One region of the Lentilactobacillus hilgardii genome, then DNA from elsewhere that is predicted to be linked to it. Evidence: a T-box and tRNA genes for the amino acid it is inferred to sense, from the RefSeq annotation. Region 1 holds a T-box; the other regions hold tRNA genes.
The links. A T-box is a leader RNA that pairs with one kind of tRNA and senses whether it is charged. The one in region 1 lies ahead of GQR93_RS06770 (valine--tRNA ligase), so its partner is inferred to be a tRNA-Val.
Positions count from the first base shown of each region.

Region 2: it has a tRNA-Val gene. The T-box ahead of GQR93_RS06770 (valine--tRNA ligase) is inferred to sense a tRNA for this amino acid. The anticodon was not compared.
Region 3: it has a tRNA-Val gene. The T-box ahead of GQR93_RS06770 (valine--tRNA ligase) is inferred to sense a tRNA for this amino acid. The anticodon was not compared.

Region 1 covers NZ_CP047121.1:1,454,235-1,457,483, reverse strand. Annotated here, with positions in the region: gene GQR93_RS06770 (valine--tRNA ligase) at 1-1,198, opposite strand, end outside; T-box leader at 1,252-1,465, opposite strand; gene tpx (thiol peroxidase) at 1,493-2,002, opposite strand; gene thiI (tRNA uracil 4-sulfurtransferase ThiI) at 2,091-3,249, opposite strand, start outside.
Region 2 covers NZ_CP047121.1:1,187,870-1,191,118, forward strand. Annotated here, with positions in the region: rRNA gene GQR93_RS05385 (23S ribosomal RNA) at 1-1,132, shown strand, start outside; rRNA gene rrf (5S ribosomal RNA) at 1,207-1,323, shown strand; tRNA gene GQR93_RS05395 (tRNA-Val) at 1,334-1,406, shown strand; tRNA gene GQR93_RS05400 (tRNA-Lys) at 1,411-1,483, shown strand; tRNA gene GQR93_RS05405 (tRNA-Thr) at 1,522-1,594, shown strand; tRNA gene GQR93_RS05410 (tRNA-Gly) at 1,599-1,670, shown strand; tRNA gene GQR93_RS05415 (tRNA-Leu) at 1,677-1,762, shown strand; tRNA gene GQR93_RS05420 (tRNA-Arg) at 1,769-1,842, shown strand; tRNA gene GQR93_RS05425 (tRNA-Pro) at 1,852-1,925, shown strand; tRNA gene GQR93_RS05430 (tRNA-Met) at 1,959-2,032, shown strand; tRNA gene GQR93_RS05435 (tRNA-Ile) at 2,054-2,127, shown strand; tRNA gene GQR93_RS05440 (tRNA-Ser) at 2,166-2,253, shown strand; tRNA gene GQR93_RS05445 (tRNA-Met) at 2,263-2,336, shown strand; tRNA gene GQR93_RS05450 (tRNA-Asp) at 2,341-2,414, shown strand; tRNA gene GQR93_RS05455 (tRNA-Phe) at 2,420-2,492, shown strand; tRNA gene GQR93_RS05460 (tRNA-Gly) at 2,511-2,581, shown strand; tRNA gene GQR93_RS05465 (tRNA-Ile) at 2,599-2,672, shown strand; tRNA gene GQR93_RS05470 (tRNA-Ser) at 2,677-2,764, shown strand; tRNA gene GQR93_RS05475 (tRNA-Glu) at 2,771-2,842, shown strand; tRNA gene GQR93_RS05480 (tRNA-Met) at 2,873-2,946, shown strand; tRNA gene GQR93_RS05485 (tRNA-Asp) at 2,951-3,024, shown strand.
Region 3 covers NZ_CP047121.1:1,311,829-1,315,077, forward strand. Annotated here, with positions in the region: rRNA gene GQR93_RS06070 (23S ribosomal RNA) at 1-1,564, shown strand, start outside; rRNA gene rrf (5S ribosomal RNA) at 1,639-1,755, shown strand; tRNA gene GQR93_RS06080 (tRNA-Asn) at 1,762-1,834, shown strand; tRNA gene GQR93_RS06085 (tRNA-Ser) at 1,848-1,939, shown strand; tRNA gene GQR93_RS06090 (tRNA-Glu) at 1,961-2,032, shown strand; tRNA gene GQR93_RS06095 (tRNA-Val) at 2,037-2,109, shown strand; tRNA gene GQR93_RS06100 (tRNA-Asp) at 2,124-2,197, shown strand; tRNA gene GQR93_RS06105 (tRNA-Phe) at 2,261-2,333, shown strand; tRNA gene GQR93_RS06110 (tRNA-Tyr) at 2,339-2,421, shown strand; tRNA gene GQR93_RS06115 (tRNA-Trp) at 2,426-2,496, shown strand; tRNA gene GQR93_RS06120 (tRNA-His) at 2,511-2,583, shown strand; tRNA gene GQR93_RS06125 (tRNA-Gln) at 2,591-2,662, shown strand; tRNA gene GQR93_RS06130 (tRNA-Cys) at 2,684-2,754, shown strand; tRNA gene GQR93_RS06135 (tRNA-Leu) at 2,788-2,872, shown strand.

The sequences.
Region 1 (3,249 bases):
AGAAGCTAACTTTATCATCTGTATCTTGATTTTTCACAGCTTGTTCAGCCAATGGCTTCATTTTAACAAACCATTGTGTTGATAACCGTGCTTCTACTTGAACGCCGGTTCTTTCGGAATGACCAACAGAGTGGACAATGGGTTCAATACTTAAAATCAAGCCTTGATCCTGTAAATCCTTCACCATTGCTTTTCTAGCTTCAAAGCGATCCATGCCTTGATACTTGCCAGCTTTTTCATTCATCGTTGCATCCGGATTCATCGTATTAATCCGCTCAAGGTTGTGCCGATTTCCAACTTTAAAGTCATTTGGATCATGGGCAGGTGTAATTTTTACCATACCAGTACCTTCTTCAGGATCAACGTACTGATCAGCAATAATTGGAACTTCCCGATTAACAAGTGGTACAAGAACCTTTTTGCCTACAATTGCCTTATAACGTTCATCACTAGGATTAACAGCAACTGCAGTATCCCCCATCATCGTTTCAGGACGTGTCGTTGCAATCTCGATATAATTGTTTCCATTAAACTTTGTCCCATCTGTAAACGGGTATTTAACGTGATAAAAGGCACCCTTATCATCCTTATGGATAACCTCAATATCAGAAAGCGCCGTTCGGGCTTGAGGATCCCAATTGATAATATATTCTCCACGATAAATCAGACCCTTGTTGTAAAGATCAACGAATACTCGACGAACAGCTTTTGACAATCCTTTGTCCAGCGTAAAACGTTCACGTTCATAATCCAGCGAAAGACCAAGCTTTGCCCACTGTTCTTTAATAGTGGCAGCAAATGTATCTTTCCATTCCCAAACTTTTTCGACAAACTTCTCTCGTCCCAAATCATAACGGGAGATCCCCTGTTCACGAAGTTTAGCTTCAACTTTTGCCTGGGTTGCAATCCCGGCATGATCCATTCCGGGCAGCCAAAGCGTGTCATATCCCTCCATACGCTTCTTACGAATGATCATATCTTGGAGTGTTGTATCCCAAGCGTGGCCTAAATGAAGCTTACCAGTGACATTTGGAGGCGGTAAAACAATTGAAAAAGGTTTTGCCTTCTTATCCCCACTTGGTCTAAATACGCCTTCTTGAAGCCATTCATTATATCTGCCGTTTTCAATGGCCGTTGGATCATATTTCGTCGACATTTCGGTGCTTTGTGTTGACGCTTTTGTGTCTTTTTCTGACATGATGTTTCTCCCTTCTTGTATGTAAAATAAAAACACTTCATCCCAATAAATACGATTAGGACGAAGTGCTTCGCGGTACCACCTAAATTGGGTATATTTCAACCCCACTCAGTATCCTGATAACGGTCAGATAGTACCGACCCGCTCTCAAATTTTCGAACGAGTAGCTCACAAGTTACTTTCACCCAACAATGCGTAAGAATTTTCCATTATCAATTCTCTTTCTGAAACGCAACGGTTGGTTACTCTCTTGATCAATGCTTTAATTTAATTCTAATCTTACTCAACAATCTGCTAATCGTCAATACGCTTTGCCAATTTTTCCAAAGCTGACAAGGCATCTTGATAGTCAGGTTCATCCGTTATTTCTGGTACAATTTGTCGATAAACAATTTTACCTGTTTTATCAACAATAAAAATTGTTCTGGCCAGTGCACCAAAATTTGGCATATACAATTTCATTGCGTACCCAAAAGACAGACTCTCATCTGATAACAATTGCAAATTACGAACTCCTTGAGCAGCACACCAATCCTTTTGCTGCTCAAGCGTATTGTTTGAAATCGTTAAAAAGCGCGCATCCGGATATTTATCGGCTTCCTGGTTGAATTTTCTTGTTTCCAATGAACAAACCGGTGTATCAATATCTGGAACGGATGAAATTAAAGTAATTCGGCCAATAATATCAGCCGTCTTTACTTTATTTCCTTCAGCGTTTTCTAATTTAAATTTTGGAAGCTGTTCGCCAACTTCCGGAGGATTACCAAACAATTTTTCATCTTTGCCATTGATTGTGACTTGCATACAAACACTCCCTTGGTGTGTCTTGAGTAAGTTAAGTTTACAAATAATGTAGCCCATTCTGCAAGTTTAAGCAAGCAATCCGATGAATTTATAGCAATTCAGCAAAAACATCGGCATCTTGATTCAAAAACTCTTCGCCCGGTTTGATATCCGTAATTTGGATATTATCAACGGCCTTCTTCATAAGCCCCTCAACATCAATATAATTTTCAAATTCCCGAGAACGTTGCAGGTTTGGCTTTGTCTTGGGTGCAGGCGGTGTAAAAATGGTGCAGCAATCCTCGTACGGTAAAATGGACAAATCGTAAGTTCCAATTTGTTTTGATATTTTAATAATTTCTGTTTTATCCATTGATACAAGTGGCCTCAATACCGGCATACTTGTCACATCGTTAATTGCAAGCATACTTTCAAGTGTTTGTGAAGCAACCTGTCCCAAAGATTCCCCTGTAAAGACACCACCACAATGACGACTCTTGGTAATCTCAGCCGCAATTCTCAACATCATTCGCCGCTGAATGGTCATCAAATAGCCCTCAGGTACTTTCTCTTTAATTGTTTCCTGAACTTCTGTAAAGGGAACTTGAATAAATTGAATGTTACCTGAATACTTGGCAAGTATCGAGGTTAATTGTTTAGCCTTGTTTAAAGCCTGCTCACTGGTATATGGGGGACTATAGAAATGAATCATATCAATCTTAACGCCACGCTTCATTGCCAAGTATGTTGCAACTGGCGAATCAATACCGCCAGACAGCATCATTGTTGCACGACCACCGGTTCCAACAGGAAGACCACCGGCCCCGTGAATCGTTTCAGAAGACAGATAGGCCCCGTTCATACGAACTTCTACCCGAATTGCAATATCAGGGTTTTTAACGTCAACTGAGATACCATCAATGTTTTCTAAAACGTAATCCCCCAGCATATTATTGATTTGATTAGTGTGATACTCAAAATGCTTGTCTTGTCGACGCGTATTTATTTTGAATGTATTACCGGAGCGATATTGTTCCTGGGCCATTTGCAATGCGGTTTCCTTGATAACATCCATATCCTTCTCTACCTTAATCGAAGGATACAACGTTTCAATGCCAAAGACCCCTTGAAGTGTTGAAATGACCTTTTGATCATCTTCACCATTTAAATCAACATGAAGCCTGTCTCGCTGTGCTTTGACCTCAACTGTTGGAAACTGGTGAAGAACTGCGCGGACATTTCTACCAAGTTGACGGATAAAGTCCCTT
Region 2 (3,249 bases), 270 kb from region 1:
GGCGACTGTTTATCAAAAACACAGGTTTCTGCAAAATCGTAAGATGACGTATAGGGGCTGACGCCTGCCCGGTGCTGGAAGGTTAAGTGGATGAGTTAGCTTCGGCGAAGCCCAGAAATGAAGCCCCAGTAAACGGCGGCCGTAACTATAACGGTCCTAAGGTAGCGAAATTCCTTGTCGGGTAAGTTCCGACCCGCACGAAAGGCGTAACGATCTGGGCACTGTCTCAACGAGAGACTCGGTGAAATTGAGATACCTGTGAAGAAGCAGGTTACCCGCGACAGGACGGAAAGACCCCATGGAGCTTTACTGTAGCTTGATATTGGGTGTTGACACAGCTTGTACAGGATAGGTAGGAGCCGTTGAAGCCGGAACGCTAGTTTCGGTGGAGGCATTGGTGGGATACTACCCTCGCTGTGTGAACACTCTAACCCGCGCCACTTAGCGTGGCGGGAGACAGTGTCAGGTAGGCAGTTTGACTGGGGCGGTCGCCTCCCAAACAGTAACGGAGGCGCCCAAAGGTTCCCTCAGAATGGTTGGAAATCATTCGACGAGTGTAAAGGCAGAAGGGAGCTTGACTGCGAGACAGACAGGTCGAGCAGGGACGAAAGTCGGGCTTAGTGATCCGGTGGTTCCGTATGGAAGGGCCATCGCTCAACGGATAAAAGCTACCCTGGGGATAACAGGCTTATCTCCCCCAAGAGTCCACATCGACGGGGAGGTTTGGCACCTCGATGTCGGCTCATCGCATCCTGGGGCTGTAGTCGGTCCCAAGGGTTGGGCTGTTCGCCCATTAAAGCGGTACGCGAGCTGGGTTCAGAACGTCGTGAGACAGTTCGGTCCCTATCCGTCGCGGGCGTAGGAAATTTGAGAGGAGCTGTCCTTAGTACGAGAGGACCGGGATGGACATACCGCTGGTGTACCAGTTGCGCCGCCAGGCGCACCGCTGGGTAGCTATGTATGGATGAGATAAACGCTGAAAGCATCTAAGTGTGAAACTCGCCTCAAGATGAGATTTCCCATTCCTATATGGAAGTAAGACCCCTGAGAGATGATCAGGTAGATAGGTTGGAAGTGGAAGTGCAGCGATGCACGGAGCGGACCAATACTAATCGGTCGAGGACTTAACCAAGTAGAAATGGTGTTTGAAGGCAGAAAATTAATATTAGCTAGTTTTGAGAGAACGAAGTTCTTTCAGGAAAATAGTGTGGTGGCGATAGCCAGAAGGATACACCTGTTCCCATGCCGAACACAGTCGTTAAGCTTCTGCACGCCAAGAGTAGTTGGGGGATCGCCCCCTGCAAGGGTAGGACGTTGCCACGCGTTTCATTATGGAGGATTAGCTCAGCTGGGAGAGCATCTGCCTTACAAGCAGGAGGTCACAGGTTCGATCCCTGTATCCTCCATATTGAGCCGTTAGCTCAGTTGGTAGAGCATCTGACTTTTAATCAGAGGGTCGGCAGTTCGAGACTGCCACGGCTCATTACAATTGAATATTATTTAGCGCATAATATATTGTATGCCGACTTAGCTCAGCTGGCAGAGCACCTGTCTTGTAAACAGGGGGTCGGAAGTTCGAATCTTCTAGTCGGCATTTTGCGGAAGTAGTTCAGTGGTAGAACATCACCTTGCCATGGTGGGGGTCGCGGGTTCGAATCCCGTCTTCCGCTTGTTATGCCGGGGTGGCGGAATTGGCAGACGCACAGGACTTAAAATCCTGCGGTCAGTGATGACCGTACCGGTTCGATCCCGGTCCTCGGCATATTATGCACCCATAGCGCAACTGGATAGAGTGTCTGACTACGAATCAGAAGGTTGTAGGTTCGACTCCTACTGGGTGCATTGTTTTAACGGGAAGTAGCTCAGCTTGGTAGAGCACCTGGTTTGGGACCAGGGGGTCGCAGGTTCGAATCCTGTCTTCCCGATTGATAGGTTTGCTATCAAAGGTATCACACCATCGCGGTGTAGCTCAGCTGGCTAGAGCGTCCGGTTCATACCCGGGAGGTCGAGGGTTCGATCCCCCCTGCCGCGATTTAGGGTCTTGGACCTTCTTGGACCTTTAGCTCAGTTGGTTAGAGCAGACGGCTCATAACCGTCCGGTCGTAGGTTCGAGTCCTACAAGGTCCATTAGACTCAGTATTATATATTTTTTTATGGTTACTTATGGAGGATTACCCAAGTGGCTGAAGGGGGCGGTCTTGAAAACCGCTAGGTGGGTCAAACCACGCGAGAGTTCGAATCTCTCATCCTCCTTTTAATTATCGCGGGATGGAGCAGTCTGGTAGCTCGTCGGGCTCATAACCCGAAGGTCGTTGGTTCAAATCCAGCTCCCGCAATTTTGGTTCGTTGGTCTAGTTGGTTAGGACGCCTGCCTGTCACGCAGGAGATCACGGGTTCGAGTCTCGTACGGACCGCTTTTGGCTCGGTAGCTCAGTCGGTAGAGCAATGGATTGAAGCTCCATGTGTCGGCAGTTCGATTCTGTCCCGCGCCACTATGATTAATTGAATATGCGGGTGTAGTTTAGTGGTAAAACCACAGCCTTCCAAGCTGTTGTCGCGAGTCCGATTCTCGTCACCCGCTTTTTCTTATGTTATAATGGGCCTATAGCTCAGCTGGTTAGAGCGCACGCCTGATAAGCGTGAGGTCGATGGTTCGAGTCCATTTAGGCCCATATTGGAGAAATACTCAAGTGGCTGAAGAGGCGCCCCTGCTAAGGGTGTAGGTCGCGTAAGCGGCGCGAGAGTTCGAATCTCTCTTTCTCCGTTAAATGACCCGTTGGTCAAGTGGTTAAGACACCGCCCTTTCACGGCGGTAACATGGGTTCAAATCCCGTACGGGTCATTCAATGCATAGTTCATTATTTTATATTATCGCGGGATGGAGCAGTCTGGTAGCTCGTCGGGCTCATAACCCGAAGGTCGTTGGTTCAAATCCAGCTCCCGCAATTTTGGTTCGTTGGTCTAGTTGGTTAGGACGCCTGCCTGTCACGCAGGAGATCACGAGTTCGAGTCTCGTACGGACCGTCACTTAAACGAATGTTTCCAAAGATTTGAGAGTTAACAGTGTTAATGCTGTTAACTCTTTTTTGGTTGTTAGAAAAATAGAGTTGTACTGACTGCTAAAGGGTGCAATCACTCGAGCAGCATTATCAGCCAGTTACTAATTGGTGATTTATCCTTTTCATATTAACAGGCAGTTTTAATCAAAATAATTATGAAGTTTACAATTGTAGTTGCAATTTTCGATTA
Region 3 (3,249 bases), 140 kb from region 1:
GGGGAAGGCTCGTCCTCCCAGGGTTAGTCGGGACCTAAGCCGAGGCCGCAAGGCGTAGGCGATGGATAACAGGTTGAGATTCCTGTACTAGTTGATGATGTTTGAGCGATGGAGGGACGCAGGAGGCTAAGTTGTGCATGCAGTTGGAAAGGCATGTTCAAGCCACGAGTCAGTCAAAGAGTCAAATGCTTTTTGGCGGGTTGACAAGTGGTGATGAGGACCGAAATTTAAGTAGGGAAGCAACCCACGTCACACTGCCGAGAAAAGCTTCTAGTGAGTCATCAACTACCCGTACCGCAAACCGACACAGGTAGTCGAGGAGAGAATCCTCAGGTGAGCGAGTGAACTCTCGTTAAGGAACTCGGCAAAATGACCCCGTAACTTCGGGAGAAGGGGTGCTGGCCACATGGCCAGCCGCAGTGAAAAGGCCCAGGCGACTGTTTATCAAAAACACAGGTTTCTGCAAAATCGTAAGATGACGTATAGGGGCTGACGCCTGCCCGGTGCTGGAAGGTTAAGTGGATGAGTTAGCTTCGGCGAAGCCCAGAAATGAAGCCCCAGTAAACGGCGGCCGTAACTATAACGGTCCTAAGGTAGCGAAATTCCTTGTCGGGTAAGTTCCGACCCGCACGAAAGGCGTAACGATCTGGGCACTGTCTCAACGAGAGACTCGGTGAAATTGAGATACCTGTGAAGAAGCAGGTTACCCGCGACAGGACGGAAAGACCCCATGGAGCTTTACTGTAGCTTGATATTGGGTGTTGACACAGCTTGTACAGGATAGGTAGGAGCCGTTGAAGCCGGAACGCTAGTTTCGGTGGAGGCATTGGTGGGATACTACCCTCGCTGTGTGAACACTCTAACCCGCGCCACTTAGCGTGGCGGGAGACAGTGTCAGGTAGGCAGTTTGACTGGGGCGGTCGCCTCCCAAACAGTAACGGAGGCGCCCAAAGGTTCCCTCAGAATGGTTGGAAATCATTCGACGAGTGTAAAGGCAGAAGGGAGCTTGACTGCGAGACAGACAGGTCGAGCAGGGACGAAAGTCGGGCTTAGTGATCCGGTGGTTCCGTATGGAAGGGCCATCGCTCAACGGATAAAAGCTACCCTGGGGATAACAGGCTTATCTCCCCCAAGAGTCCACATCGACGGGGAGGTTTGGCACCTCGATGTCGGCTCATCGCATCCTGGGGCTGTAGTCGGTCCCAAGGGTTGGGCTGTTCGCCCATTAAAGCGGTACGCGAGCTGGGTTCAGAACGTCGTGAGACAGTTCGGTCCCTATCCGTCGCGGGCGTAGGAAATTTGAGAGGAGCTGTCCTTAGTACGAGAGGACCGGGATGGACATACCGCTGGTGTACCAGTTGCGCCGCCAGGCGCACCGCTGGGTAGCTATGTATGGATGAGATAAACGCTGAAAGCATCTAAGTGTGAAACTCGCCTCAAGATGAGATTTCCCATTCCTATATGGAAGTAAGACCCCTGAGAGATGATCAGGTAGATAGGTTGGAAGTGGAAGTGCAGCGATGCACGGAGCGGACCAATACTAATCGGTCGAGGACTTAACCAAGTAGAAATGGTGTTTGAAGGCAGAAAATTAATATTAGCTAGTTTTGAGAGAACGAAGTTCTTTCAGGAAAATAGTGTGGTGGCGATAGCCAGAAGGATACACCTGTTCCCATGCCGAACACAGTCGTTAAGCTTCTGCACGCCAAGAGTAGTTGGGGGATCGCCCCCTGCAAGGGTAGGACGTTGCCACGCAATTATTCCGGCATAGCTCAGTTGGTAGAGCACCTGACTGTTAATCAGGTTGTCGACGGTTCGAGCCCGCCTGCCGGAGTTATTATTTAATTGGAGAGTTGTCCGAGCTGGCCGAAGGAGCATCATTGGAAATGATGTAAACGGGTAAAAGCCTGTTTCAAGGGTTCGAATCCCTTACTCTCCGTAACCGAATAATAAGTTTTATGACCCGTTGGTCAAGTGGTTAAGACACCGCCCTTTCACGGCGGTAACATGGGTTCAAATCCCGTACGGGTCATTATGGAGGATTAGCTCAGCTGGGAGAGCATCTGCCTTACAAGCAGGAGGTCACAGGTTCGATCCCTGTATCCTCCATCCCATAACAGCCTGGTTCGTTGGTCTAGTTGGTTAGGACGCCTGCCTGTCACGCAGGAGATCACGAGTTCGAGTCTCGTACGGACCGTTGTTATGTATTTGAAAACTGAATACACAACTTAGTATTATTATCTCTGTTAATGGTTTATTTGGCTCGGTAGCTCAGTCGGTAGAGCAATGGATTGAAGCTCCATGTGTCGGCAGTTCGATTCTGTCCCGCGCCATTTATGGAGGGGTAGCGAAGTCTGGCTAAACGCGGCGGACTGTAAATCCGCTCCTTCGGGTTCGGTGGTTCGAATCCACTCCCCTCCATCATAGGGATATAGTTTAATGGTAGAACTACGGTCTCCAAAACCGTCGGTGTGGGTTCAACTCCTACTATCCCTGTTAATAATACTATGGCGGTAGTGGTGAAGTGGTTAACACATCGGTTTGTGGATCCGACACGCGTGGGTTCGATTCCCACCTACCGCCCTTTGATTGGGTTATAGCCAAGTGGTAAGGCAACAGACTTTGACTCTGTCATGCGCTGGTTCGAATCCAGCTAACCCAGTTTGGGGTTAGCCAAAGTTTTGGCGGTATAGCCAAGTGGTAAGGCAGAGGTCTGCAAAACCTTCATCGTCGGTTCGAATCCGATTACCGCCTTTAACCATATAGTGGCCAATCAATTATTATTTTGCCGGAGTGGCGGAACTGGCAGACGCGCTGGACTCAAAATCCAGTGTCCGTTGAGGACGTGTGGGTTCGAACCCCACCTCCGGTATCTTGTACCATCATATGGAAACATGAATAAAAACAACGTTGAATATTTTTAATTCAACGTTGTTTTTTTACTTAAATAATTTTAGACCCTTCTTATCGGAGTCGATACAGCCCCAAAACTGTTCACTCGCCGCCATCTATAGTCGGCGAGTCAAAATATTAGAGTTCTAATCAACGTTGTGAGTAGAGCTCTTTTTGTTTTAATTTTAAAAGCATTCGGAACAACCTGTATGTTTTTAAAAGTTTCGATTAAGGACGTGATTTTTCTTATTAGGTTCGTCTAAGAGACCGTTTGAATATAAGCCATACAAGACATATCCTTCTTTCGCTAAAAACTTTGATGGTAGCTGGCTTTTTTTAATGAACAGACGGGAAGTG